3 linked regions of the Aquibium microcysteis genome follow. The protein of the gene in region 3 interacts with the protein of the main gene of each other region in a pairwise test. Links are inferred from orthologs where the notes say so. Each region holds a gene or a part of one and is shown on either strand. Other genes may lie near its edges.

Evidence for each region.
Region 1: the proteins of IAI54_RS06240 (region 3) and IAI54_RS02555 interact in binary tests that used the Escherichia coli proteins (3 or more experiments, as listed by UniProt). The link is inferred for Aquibium microcysteis from one-to-one orthologs.
Region 2: the proteins of IAI54_RS06240 (region 3) and IAI54_RS19470 interact in binary tests that used the Escherichia coli proteins (3 or more experiments, as listed by UniProt). The link is inferred for Aquibium microcysteis from one-to-one orthologs.

What each region holds. Positions count from the first base shown.
Region 1 is NZ_CP061080.1:552,055-556,122, reverse strand. Bases 1,135-4,068 are described here. They hold IAI54_RS02555 (P-II family nitrogen regulator), read left to right. Parts: upstream 1,135-2,399; coding sequence 2,400-2,738; downstream 2,739-4,068. Other genes in these bases: glnA (type I glutamate--ammonia ligase), read left to right, coding at 2,788-4,068; IAI54_RS02560 (NAD(P)H-hydrate dehydratase), read right to left, coding at 1,135-2,094. Outside these bases: IAI54_RS02565 (hypothetical protein), read right to left, coding at 1-478; more of IAI54_RS02560, read right to left, coding at 574-1,134. UniProt on the Escherichia coli protein: P-II indirectly controls the transcription of the glutamine synthetase gene (glnA). P-II prevents NR-II-catalyzed conversion of NR-I to NR-I-phosphate, the transcriptional activator of GlnA. When P-II is uridylylated to P-II-UMP, these events are reversed.
Region 2 is NZ_CP061080.1:4,156,692-4,160,798, reverse strand. What follows is about bases 278-3,250. They hold IAI54_RS19470 (P-II family nitrogen regulator), read right to left. Parts: upstream 1,947-3,250; coding sequence 1,608-1,946; downstream 278-1,607. Other genes in these bases: IAI54_RS19460 (ubiquinone biosynthesis hydroxylase), read left to right, coding at 3,144-3,250; IAI54_RS19465 (acyl-CoA thioesterase), read right to left, coding at 2,173-3,039; IAI54_RS19475 (ammonium transporter), read right to left, coding at 278-1,579. In the rest of the region: more of IAI54_RS19475, read right to left, coding at 188-277; more of IAI54_RS19460, read left to right, coding at 3,251-4,107. UniProt on the Escherichia coli protein: Involved in the regulation of nitrogen metabolism. Regulates the activity of its targets by protein-protein interaction in response to the nitrogen status of the cell.
Region 3 is NZ_CP061080.1:1,358,171-1,362,303, reverse strand. Bases 530-3,528 are described here. They hold IAI54_RS06240 (two-component system sensor histidine kinase NtrB), read right to left. Parts: upstream 2,601-3,528; coding sequence 1,458-2,600; downstream 530-1,457. Other genes in these bases: dusB (tRNA dihydrouridine synthase DusB), read right to left, coding at 2,597-3,528; ntrC (nitrogen regulation protein NR(I)), read right to left, coding at 530-1,461. Also shown: more of ntrC, read right to left, coding at 4-529; more of dusB, read right to left, coding at 3,529-3,625; IAI54_RS06230 (bifunctional 2-C-methyl-D-erythritol 4-phosphate cytidylyltransferase/2-C-methyl-D-erythritol 2,4-cyclodiphosphate synthase), read left to right, coding at 3,789-4,133.

The sequences.
Region 1 (4,068 bases), 810 kb from region 3 along the record:
TGCGGCGCAGCAGGTCGACCTCGGCCTTGCCGATGACGCCGGGGACGAGCGTGCGGCCATCCGGCATCCGCAGGACGCCGTCGACGACGGCTTCGGCAACGAGACCGAGCGCGTGGGCCGACAGGCTCGGCGGGGACGTGCGGGCGCGCTCCAGCACCGCGATCAGCACTTCGAGTTCCGTGGCCGGTCGCGCCGTCCCTGCCGCAGCGACCAGCCAGGCCGCGTTGGCATCGGAGACGTAACCCGCCGGAACCTCCTGATGGACGAGATGGTCCGTCACCGCCTCGACGAGGAAGGCCGTCCATTCGGGGCAGGTCGAGCCGGCGCGGCCATCCATCGCCAGGAGCCGCTCGGCCTCCGCCCGGGAGACGCGACCATCCGGAAAGACCTCCGCCCTCAGTCGCGCGACGTCCGCGACGCCGATGCTCTCGTGGTCGCCCGTGCGCACCGACGCCGAAACCGAACCGCTTCCTGCCATGTCCCTCACCCCGCGCCACCAGCCGGACTCCGACGTCCGGCGGAGACTAGCTGCCTTGGCTTGAAAAATGGCGAAGACGGGTGGTTAGCGAAGCTTTAGCGTCCGGAGGCCCGCGCCGGCAGGTCCGCCAGCACCGGCGGCAGAAGCCCCGGCAGGTCCTCGGCGATCAGGCCCGGCCCGAACCGCGACCCCGCCTCGGCATGCATCCAGACCGCGGCGCAGGCCGCCTCGAAGGCCGGCATGCCCTGCGCCAGCAGACCGGCGGCGATGCCCGCCAGCACGTCGCCCGATCCGGCCGTCGCCAGATAGGGCGTCCCGTTGGCGTTGACCGCAGCGCGGCCCGCCGGTTCGGCGATCACCGTGTCCGGCCCCTTCACGACCACGACCGCGTGCGACCGGCGCGCTGCCGCCTGCGCCCGCTCCAGCTTCGACAGCGTGCCGTCGGCGGCGAGGTCGGGGAACAGCCGGCGGAACTCGCCCTCGTGCGGCGTCAGCACCACGAGCGGTTCGCCCCCCGGCTCCGCGCGTACGAGCAGGCGGAACAGCGCCTGCGGCTCCTCTTCGAACGACGTCAGCGCGTCGGCGTCGAGCACCAGCCGCAGGGCGCCCTCCTCGCCGAGCCGGGCGAGCGCGGCGACGAACCCGGCGCAGCGGCTGCCGGTGCCGAAGCCCGGCCCGATGACCGCCGCCGCCAGCCGCCGCTCGCGGGCGAAGGCCAAGGCCTCGTCCGGCGTGTCCGTGCGGCGCAGCATGATCGACGTCAGGTGCATGGCGTTGACCTGCAGCGCCGAGGCCGGCGACAGGACGGTCACCGCGCCCGCCCCGGCGCGCGCGGCGGCCAGCGCCGCGAGCCGCGCCGCGCCCGTGGCCGAGGCGCCGCCGGAGAAGACGCCGGCATGGCCGCGTGCATATTTGTGCGCCTCCCGGTGCGGACGGGGGAAGCATTGCCGCCACAGGAGCGGCTCGTTCCGGAAGGTCCGGCAGCCGATGTCCCGCAGGACCGTGTCCGCAATGCCGATGTCGGCGAGCACGGTCTCGCCGCAATGGCTGCGCCCCGGCTCCAGCAGGTGGCCCGGCTTCAGCCGGAAGAAGGTGACGGTGAGGCCGGCACGGATCGCCGTGCCGAGGGGCTGGCCGGTCCGGCCCGAAATGCCCGACGGGAGGTCGACGGCGACCACGAACGCGTCCGAGGCATTGGCCCGGTCGATCGCGTCGGCGGCCGGACCTGTCACGGCGCGCGCGAGGCCGGCGCCGAACAGCGCGTCGACGACGAGGTCGCAGGACCGAGGCTGGAAGTCCGAAAGCGGCCGGATCGGCCGGGCCCAGTCCGCGCTAGCCCGGCCGGCATCCCCGCCGGCGGGCGGCGCATCGCAATGGACCTCGACGCGAAGGCCGGCCTGCGTCAGGCGCGCGGCAACGATGAAGCCGTCGCCGCCATTGTTCCCGGGCCCCGCCAGCACGTGGACGCGGGCCGCGCCGGGATGGCGGGCGAGGATCTCGGCCGCCACGGCGTCGCCGGCGCGGCGCATCAGCCCGGCGCCGTCGAAGGGGCCGGATGCAATGGCGAGACGGTCGGCCTGCGCCATCTCGTCGGGGGTGAGGAGTTCGAGCGTCATGCAGCCATCCGTCGATCGGAAAGGCAGACTAGTCGCTGCGGGCCGTGGCTGGCAAACGCAGCCGATGCACAAATATTATGCCATTTGCCCACTTTATCATCATCGCCGATTGCGCCTTCGGGCGGCTTCCGGCAGTTTCATCGCGGCGGGCACGAGCTCGTCCCGCCCAAGCCCGCGCGAAGCTTCGGAACCTCCGTGGTGGCGCTGCGTCAGCCGAATTTGATGCCGATCTGGCACGGTTCGTGCTTCGGTTTGGCGGAAGCGGGCTCGATCTGCCGCGCATATCCATCGGAGGCCCCATTCGGATGAAGAAAATCGAAGCGATCATCAAACCGTTCAAGCTGGACGAAGTGAAGGAAGCCCTTCAGGAAGTCGGCTTGCAGGGGATCACGGTTACCGAGGCGAAAGGTTTCGGGCGCCAGAAGGGGCACACCGAGCTCTACCGGGGAGCGGAGTATGTGGTGGACTTCCTGCCGAAGGTGAAGGTCGAGGTGGTGCTCGCCGACGAATCCGTCGACGCGGCACTCGAGGCGATCCGCAAGGCCGCACAGACGGGGCGGATCGGCGACGGCAAGATCTTCGTCTCCAACATCGAGGAAGTCGTCCGCATCCGCACGGGCGAGACCGGCGTCGACGCGATCTGATCCGTCGAAGCCGTCCACAACAGTTTCATCGTCAGACAGGGAAAACGAAATGACGACAGCCAGCGACATCATGAAGCAGATCAAGGACAACGACGTGAAATTCGTCGACCTGCGCTTCACCGACCCGAAGGGCAAGCTCCAGCACGTCACCATGGACGTCGCCGAGGTCGAGGAGGACATGTTCGCCGACGGCGTGATGTTCGACGGATCCTCGATCGCGGGCTGGAAGGCGATCAACGAGTCCGACATGGTTCTCATGCCCGACACCGAGACGGTCCACATGGATCCGTTCTTCGCCCAGTCGACCATGGTCATCCTGTGCGACATCCTCGATCCGGTGTCCGGCGAGGCCTACAACCGCGATCCGCGCGGCACGGCCAAGAAGGCCGAGGCCTACATGAAGTCGGAAGGCATCGGCGACACCATCTATGTCGGCCCCGAGGCCGAGTTCTTCGTGTTCGACGACGTCAAGTACAAGGCCGACCCCTACAACACCGGCTTCAAGCTCGACTCGACCGAACTGCCGTCGAACGACGACACCGACTACGAGACCGGCAACCTCGGCCACCGTCCGCGCGTCAAGGGCGGCTACTTCCCGGTCCCGCCGATCGATTCGCTGCAGGACATGCGCTCGGAGATGCTGACCGTGCTCACCGAGATGGGGGTGCGCGTCGAGAAGCATCACCACGAGGTGGCGGCCGCCCAGCACGAGCTCGGCATCAAGTTCGACACGCTCGTCCGCAACGCCGACAAGATGCTGATCTACAAGTACGTCGTGCACCAGGTCGCCAATGCCTACGGCAAGACGGCCACCTTCATGCCGAAGCCGATCTTCGGCGACAACGGCTCGGGCATGCACGTGCACCAGTCGATCTGGAAGGACGGCAAGCCGACCTTCGCGGGCAATGAATATGCCGGCCTGTCGGAGACCTGCCTCTACTACATCGGCGGCATCATCAAGCACGCCAAGGCCATCAACGCCTTCACCAACCCGCTCACCAACTCCTACAAGCGTCTGGTGCCGGGCTACGAGGCGCCGGTGCTGCTCGCCTATTCGGCGCGCAACCGCTCGGCCTCCTGCCGCATCCCCTTCGGCTCCTCGCCGAAGTCGAAGCGCGTCGAGGTCCGCTTCCCCGATCCGGGCGCGAACCCCTATCTCGGCTTCGCGGCGATGCTGATGGCCGGCATCGACGGCATCAAGAACAAGATCCACCCCGGTCAGCCGATGGACAAGGATCTCTACGACCTGCCGCCGAAGGAGCTGAAGAAGATCCCGACCGTCTGCGGCTCGCTGCGCGAAGCCCTGATGAGCCTCGACAAGGACCGCGGC
Region 2 (4,107 bases), 2.8 Mb from region 3 along the record:
CGGCACGACTCTCGGAGCGGTGCCGGAACGGTCCCAGACTAGGGGCAGGCGGTTAAAGCGCCATTAACCATGGCCGGCCTGCCGGCGCCGGCGGACAAAAAAGGGGCCCGGCGGAACCGGGCCCCAGTCAGGGAGGATGCGGTCAAGTTCCGGATGTCCGCGCCGCGGGGCGACGCGAACCGCCGGATCAGGAGTGATAGGCGACTTCGCCGTGCGAGTTGAGGTCGAGGCCCTGACGCTCGGCTTCCACCGTCGGGCGCAGGCCGACGAGCAGGTCGACCAGCTTGTAGAGGATCGCCGAGGCGATGCCGCACCAGACGATGGTGATGAGGACGGCGACGACCTGCGAGTAGACCTGGCCACCCATGGTGACGCCTTCGGCATAGCCGATGCCGCCGAGCGAGCTCGAGGCGAAGACGCCCGTGCCGATGGCGCCGACGATGCCGCCGATGCCGTGGATGCCGAAGACGTCGAGCGAGTCGTCGTAGCCCGCCTTGATCTTCACGACCGCGACGAAATAGTAGCAGACGACGCTGGCGATTGCGCCGAGCACGATCGCGCCGACCGGGCCGATCAGGCCGGCCGCGGGGGTGACGGCGACCAGGCCGGCAACGACGCCGGAGGCGGCGCCCAGCATCGACGCCTTGCCGCGCGACATGCCTTCGATGGCGACCCAGGCGAGGATGGCGCCGGCGGTGGCGGTGAAGGTGTTGATCATCGCCAGTGCGGCACCGCCGTTCGCCTCGAGGTTGGAGCCGGCGTTGAAGCCGAACCAGCCGACGAAGAGGATCGACGCGCCGACCATGGTGAGGGTCATGGAGTGGGGCGCCATGTTGTCCTTACCGTAGCCGGTGCGCTTGCCGACGATCATGGCGCCGACGAGACCGGCGATGCCGGCATTGATGTGGACGACGGTTCCGCCCGCGAAGTCGAGGGCCGCGATGCCGCCGGCATGGGCGCCGGTGAAGATCAGGCCGTTGGCGTCCCAGACCATGTGGGCGACCGGGAAGTAGACCACGGTGACCCACAGCGCCACGAAGAGCATGACGGCGCGGAACTTGATGCGCTCGGCGAAGGCGCCGACGATCAGCGCCGGCGTGATGCAGGCGAAGGTCATCTGGAAGCAGATGAAGACGAATTCGGGGATGACGTACCCGTCGGAGAAGGTGGCCGCCATGCTGTCGGCGTTCACACCCGAGAGGAAGAGCTTGCCGAGACCGCCCCAGAACGGGCTGGTGGAGCCACCGAAGGCGAAGGAATAGCCCCAGAGAACCCAGATCACGATGACGAGGGCCGTGATGCCGGTGCACTGCATCAGCACCGAGAGCATGTTCTTGGCGCGTACGAGGCCGCCGTAGAAGAGGGCGAGACCCGGCAGGATCATGAAGAGGACCAGCACGGTCGACATCATCATCCAGGCGGTGTCGCCCTTGTCCATGACCGGAGCTGCCGCCTCGGCCGCTTCAGTTGCCGCAGGTGCTGCCTCCTGGGCGAAGGCGATGACCGGCCCGAGGGCGGCGGCGAGACCGCCGAGCGACGCCGTGCGCATCGCGATCTTCAAGTTGCTGGAAAGGCTCATTGGTGTCTCCTTGAAATCGAAATGGCTGTCAAAGCGCGTCGACGTCGGTCTCGCCGGTGCGGATACGCACGGCCTGATCGATCGCGTAGACGAAGATCTTGCCGTCGCCGATCTGGCCGGTCTTGGCGGCGCTGCTGATCGCGTCGACGGCCTTGTCGACCATGTCGGAACTGACGGCTAGTTCGATCTTGATCTTGGGCAGGAAACTGACGGCGTATTCCGCGCCGCGATAGATTTCCGTGTGCCCCTTCTGGCGTCCGTAGCCTTTCACCTCGGTGACGGTCAGCCCCTGGATGCCCACGGCGGTCAGCGCTTCGCGCACCTCGTCGAGCTTGAACGGCTTTATGATAGCCATCACGATCTTCATCAGGTTTCACCCTTCGATTGTGCGGGTCCCCGCGTTTACAGACACTCCGGACCACGTCTCCGCGCCCGGTGCGTGACCATGCAGATTCAAGCTCCGTGCCAATTCGCGCACGAAGCCCCCAAGCTTCTGAAATGACTGAAAAAACGCTTCGCCGGCGAAGCCGGGTCTATCGCGCTGCACAATCAGCGGGCTGTAATGTGGGCAAAATTACGATTTTGCCTATGATTTAGGCTTTTGAGCGCAGCCTGATCAGCCCTTCCTGCGCCACGGAGGCGATCAGCAGGCCTGTGCGGTTGTAGATCGCGCCGCGGGACAACCCGCGCGAACCGGATGAGGAGGGACTGTCCTGCGTGTAGAGCAGCCAGTCGTCCAGCGGATCGTCGCGGTGGAACCACATCGCATGGTCGAGGCTCGCGACCTGCAGGTCGGGATCGAAGACGGCGCGGCCATGCGGGAAGGTCGCAGTGTCGAGCAGGGTCATGTCCGACAGGTAGGCCAGGATCGCGCTCTGGATCGGCCAGGCGCCGGGCACCGGTCCGGTCGCGCGGATCCAGATGTTCTGCTGCGGCGGCAGCCTGTCGCGGCTGACGTAGTGCTCGATGCTGACAGGCTTGATCTCGAGCGGGCGCTCGCGTGCCCAGAACCGGCGGATGACCTCCGGCACGCCCTCCATCGTGTCGAGCAGTTCGCGCTGCGTCCTGAGGTCCTCGGGTGCCGGTACGCCGAGCGGCATGGGGACCTGATGGTCCAGGCCCTCCTCGACCAGCTGGAAGGACGCCTCGAGCGAAAAGATCGCGTGGCCGTGCTGGATCGCAACGACGCGCCGCGTGTTGAAGGAAAGGCCGTCGCGGATGCGGTCGACCTCGTAGACGATCGGCACCTTGGTGTCGCCCGGGCGCATGAAGTAGCCGTGCAGGGAATGGACACGGCGAGCCGGATCGACGGTGCGCTGCGCGGCGACGAGGGCCTGGCCGATCGTCTGGCCGCCGAAGACGCGCTGCCAGGCGGTCTGCGGGCTGCGACCACGAAACAGGTTGTGCTCCAGCCGCTCCAGGTCGAGAATGGACAGAAGTTCCTGCATGGCTGAAGACATCGGTGCTGGCTCCTTCCGTCGTCTCGCCGCCTCCGGCCGACGAGCCGGTTTCGACCAGCCAGGCAGGTGAAGTCAAGCTGCGGCACGGCGCCGCGAGGAGTTCGATGATGACGCATGAAGGATCAGAGCGCGCCGACATCGTGGTGGCGGGGGCGGGATACGTCGGCCTCGCGGCTGCTGTCGCGATCGCCCAGTCGCGCCCCGGGCTCGCGATCACCCTGGTGGATGCCGCACCGGCCGGCGTGTGGGAGCGCGACGTCCGCGCCTCCGCCGTGGCGGCCGCAGCCCGGCGGATGCTCGAGCAACTCGGCTGCTGGGACGAGATCCTGCCGCAGGCGCAGCCGATCACCGAGATGATCGTGACGGATTCGCGCACGAGCGATCCGGTGCGGCCGGTGTTCCTGACTTTCGACGGCGAGGTGGCAGAGGGAGAGAGCTTCGCCCACATGATCCCGAACAGGGCGATGAACGCGGCGCTGCGTCGGCGCGCGGGCGAGCTCGGCATCGCGATCCTCGAGGGGACGGCGGTCGAGGGCTTCGACGTCGATGGCGCCTGCGTCACCGTCAGGCTGGCGGCCGGGGCGACGATCACGGCGCGGCTGCTCGTGGCGGCCGACGGCGTGAAGTCGCGGCTGCGCGACATGGCGGGGATCAGGACCGTGCACTGGGACTACGGCCAGTCGGGCATCGTCTGCACGGTCGCGCACGAACGCCCGCACGGCGGCCGGGCCGAAGAGCACTTCCTGCCGGCAGGCCCCTTCGCGATCCTGCCGCTGATGCCCGCCGCGGACGGGACGAACCGATCCTCGATCGTCTGGACCGAGCGGACCGCCGAGGCCGACCGGCTGGTGGCCGAAGACGACATCGTCTTCGAGACGGAACTCGAACTGCGCTTCGGCCTCAAGCTCGGCGACATCCGGGTTGAGGGACCGCGCAAGGCGTGGCCGCTCGGGCTGACGCTGGCGCGCGAATTCGTCGCACCGCGCTTCGCGCTCGCCGGCGATGCCGCGCACGGCATCCACCCGATCGCCGGCCAGGGCCTCAACCTCGGCTTCAAGGACGCCGCCG
Region 3 (4,133 bases):
CGGTCAGGAGCCGCGGGAGGTGCGGTAGACGTTGACGCCGAGCTCGCGAATCTTCTTGCGCAGCGTGTTGCGGTTGAGGCCGAGAAGCTCGGCGGCACGGATCTGGTTGCCGCGCGTGGCGGTCATGGACGCGAGCACCAGCGGATACTCGACCTCGGCCAGGATGCGCTGGTAGAGGCCGGACGGCGGCAGGTCCTCGCCGAAGGAGGTGAAGTAGCGCTGGAGATAGTGCTCGACCGCCTGGCCGATGGTCAGGTTCTCCGGCACCAGCGAGTTCTCCGGCGACGAGGGCGAGCGTCCCGCCGTCTGCAGCTCGTTCTCGATCACTTCGGCCGAGATCTCGTCCTGCGGATAGAGCGCGGCCAGCCGGCGCACCAGGTTCTCCAGCTCGCGCACGTTGCCCGGCCAGGGATAGCGCTTCATGAGGTCGAGACCGGCCGTCGAGATACGCTTCGACTGAAGGCCCTCGGCCTCGCCGAGCTTGAAGAAGTGCCGCACGAGATCCGGCACGTCCTCGGCCCGCTCGCGCAGCGCAGGCAGCCGAAGCGGCACCACGTTGAGACGGTAGAACAGATCCTCCCGGAACAGGCCCTGGTTGATCAGCGTGCGCAGGTCCTTGTTGGTCGCCGCCACGATGCGCACGTCTGTGCGGATCGGCGTGCGGCCGCCCACGGTGGTGTATTCGCCCTGCTGCAGCACGCGCAGCAGCCGGGTCTGTGCCTCCATCGGCATGTCGCCGATCTCGTCGAGGAACAGCGTGCCGCCCTCGGCCTGCTCGAAACGGCCGCTCGACCGGTTCTGCGCGCCGGTGAAGGCGCCCTTCTCGTGGCCGAACAGTTCCGATTCGATCAGGTCGCGCGGGATGGCGGCCATGTTGATGGCGACGAAGGGGCCGTTGCGGCGGCGGCCGTACTCGTGCAGCGCCCGCGCCACGAGTTCCTTGCCGGTGCCCGATTCGCCCGAGATCATCACCGTCAGATCGGTCTGCATCATGCGCGCCAGCATGCGGTAGATGTCCTGCATGGCGGCGGAGCGGCCGACGAGCGGCATCGATTCCAGCTGTTCTTCGGTCCGATGCTCGACCGTCGGCTTCTTCGGCTCCGAGAGCGCCCGATTGACGATGTTGAGCAGTTCGGTCAGGTCGAAGGGCTTCGGCAGATATTCGTAGGCGCCCTTCTCCGAGGCGCGGATGGCCGTCATGAAGGTGTTCTGCGCACTCATCACGATGACGGGCAGCTGCGGCCGCGCCTTCTTGATGCGCGGCAGCATGTCGAAGGCGTTCTCGTCGGGCATCACCACGTCGGTGATGACGAGGTCCCCCTCGCCCGCCGCCACCCAGCGCCACAGCGTGGCGGCGTTGGAGGTGACGCGCACGTCGTGGCCGACGCGCGACAGGGCCTGGTTCAGAACGGTGCGGATCGCGGCGTCGTCGTCCGCGACCAGGATGCTGCCACGGTTCATCGATGGGCTCCTTCCAGTCCGCCGGCCGGCGCGGCGTAGTCTTCCTTCCAGGCGGGCATCAGGATGCGGAAGCTCGTGCCGCGCGGCGACGAATCGCACTCGATGACGCCGCCGTGCTCGCCGACGATCTTGGCGACCAGCGCCAGACCGAGGCCGGAGCCGTTCGGCTTGGTGGTGATGAAGGGATCGAACAGGATCGGCCGGATGTCCTCCGGCACGCCGCCGCCATTGTCGTGGACGATGAACTGCAGCGGCAGCGACACGCGGTCCTGCGTGCCTGGCACCGAGAGCCGGATGCCCGGGCGGAAGGCCGTGGACAGCGTGATCTCGCCGGACGGGTCGCCGGCGATGGCCTCCGCCGCGTTCTTCACGAGATTGAGGAAGACCTGCACGAGCTGGTCGCGGTTGGCATAGACCGGCGGCAGCGACGGGTCGTAATCCTCGATGATTCGGATGCCCTGCGCGAAGCCGTTGCGCGCGATCGCCTTCACGTGGTCGAGCACGACATGGATGTTGACCGGCATGCGGTCGATCGGTCGCTCGTCGGAAAACACCTCCATGCGGTCGACCAGCGAGACGATGCGGTCGGTCTCGTCCGTGATCAGCCGGGTCAGCGAGCGGTCCTCGTCGGAGACGACGCTCTCCAGCAGCTGGGCCGCACCGCGGATGCCCGACAGCGGGTTCTTGATCTCGTGCGCGAGCATGGCGGCAAGCCCGGTCACCGAGCGGGCGGCGCCGCGATGCGTCATCTGGCGGTCGATCTTGTCGGCCATCGAGCGCTCCTGCAGCATCACCACCACGGATCCGGGCAGTTCCGGCACCGGCGCGACGTAGATGTCCACCAGCTTGTCGGGGCCGAGCCGGGGCGAAGAGATGTCGACCCGGTATTCGTTGACCGGCGACTGCCGCTCCCGCACCTGGTCGATCAGGGTCAGCAACGGGCTGCCGAAGGGCACGAAGTGACCGATCGTGTTGCGCGACAGGATGACGGCGCTCGAGCGGAAGAACACTTCCGCATCGGCATTGGCATAGGTCAGGCGACCGTCGTGGTCGACCATGATGACCGGGTGTCGGATCGTGTTGAGCACGATCTGCGCCGGGTCGAAGGCCGGCGGCTTTGGCATTGGACTGGCGCTCATGCGGCTTTCCTCATCGCGTGGACGCCGGTCCCTTCGACCAGCGCCCCGCGCAGCTGTTGGATGACTGTCTTGGGATCGGTGGAGGTCATGACGGCGAGCCTCGCCGCGTCTCCGACCGCCGGGGCGTGGCGCTCCAGGTACCAGCCGAGATGCTTGCGCGCATGGCGCAGCCCGGGCTCCGCGCCGTAGAGCGACAGCATGTCCTCGTAGTGGGCGACGGCATAGTCGGCGAGCGCCTGTGGCGTCGCAGGCACGCCCGGCGCCGGCAGCCCGGCCGCTTCGGCGACGATGCCGCCCGCCGTCCAGGGCGCGCCGCAATGGGCGCGGCCGATCATGACGGCATCGGCACCCGACTGTTCCAGCGCCTCGACGGCGCCGGCCGCGTCGCGGATGTCGCCATTGACGACGACGGGAATCGCCACCGCCTGCTTCACCGCCGCGACCGCCCGCCAGTCGGCTTCGCCCTTGTAGAACTGGCAGCGCGTCCGGCCGTGCACCGTCACCATCGCCACGCCGGCCGCCTCGGCGCGCCGCGCGAGCTGGGGTGCGACCAGTTCGGTCTCGTCCCAGCCGAGCCGCATCTTGACGGTCACCGGCACGTCGACGGCTTCCACCACCGCCTCGATCAGCGACTGCGCCAGATCGAGGTCGCGCATCAGCGCCGAGCCGCAATAGCCGCCGGTCACCTTCTTGGCCGGGCAGCCCATGTTGATGTCGACGATGTCGGCCCCCTCGCCCGCCGCGATCCGCGCGCCCTCGGCCATCCAGCGCGCCTCGCGGCCGGCCAGCTGGACGACGTGGATCTGGTCGCCGGCGCGGCCGATGCGGCGCGCCGAATCCAGCCGTCCGCGCGCGAGCTCGCCGCTCGCCACCATTTCGGAGACCACCATGCCGGCGCCGTGTGCGAAGGCGCGGCTGCGGAACGCGCTGTCGGTGATGCCCGAGAGCGGCGCCAGGAAGACCCGGTTGCGAAGGACGGCACGGCCGACGGTAAGGGGGTCGGTCAGCCTGCGAAGGTCACACATGCACAAAAACCGCGCAGATACCTGCTTTGCTTATTCACTAGACATGTCCGACCGCGGTTGCAACGCATAAATCGGCGCCCGCGCGGCTGCTAGCACAAAAAGGCTGGCAACGGTTAAGCCGTCTCGCTAGATCGGAGCCATTCCAGCGGAGCGATCGTCGGAAATGCCCACAAGCCACCCAAGCCAGTGCCGAACGGCCGCCGTGATCGTCGCGGCAGGCCGGGGCGAGCGCGCGGGCCAGGCCGACGGGCCCAAGCAGTACCGGCCGATCGGCGGGCTGCCGGTCATCCGCCGCACGGTCGACGCCTTCCTCGCCAGTCCCGCCATCTGCACCATCGTCGTGGCGATCCATCGCGACGACGAAGCGCTGTTCGACGCCGCCCTGCCCGCCCGCGACCCGCGGGTGCGGGTGGTCTTCGGCGGCGCCACGCGTCAGGCTTCCACCCGGCTGGCGCTGGAGGCGCTGGCGCCGGACGCGCCGGACAACGTCCTGATCCATGACGGGGTG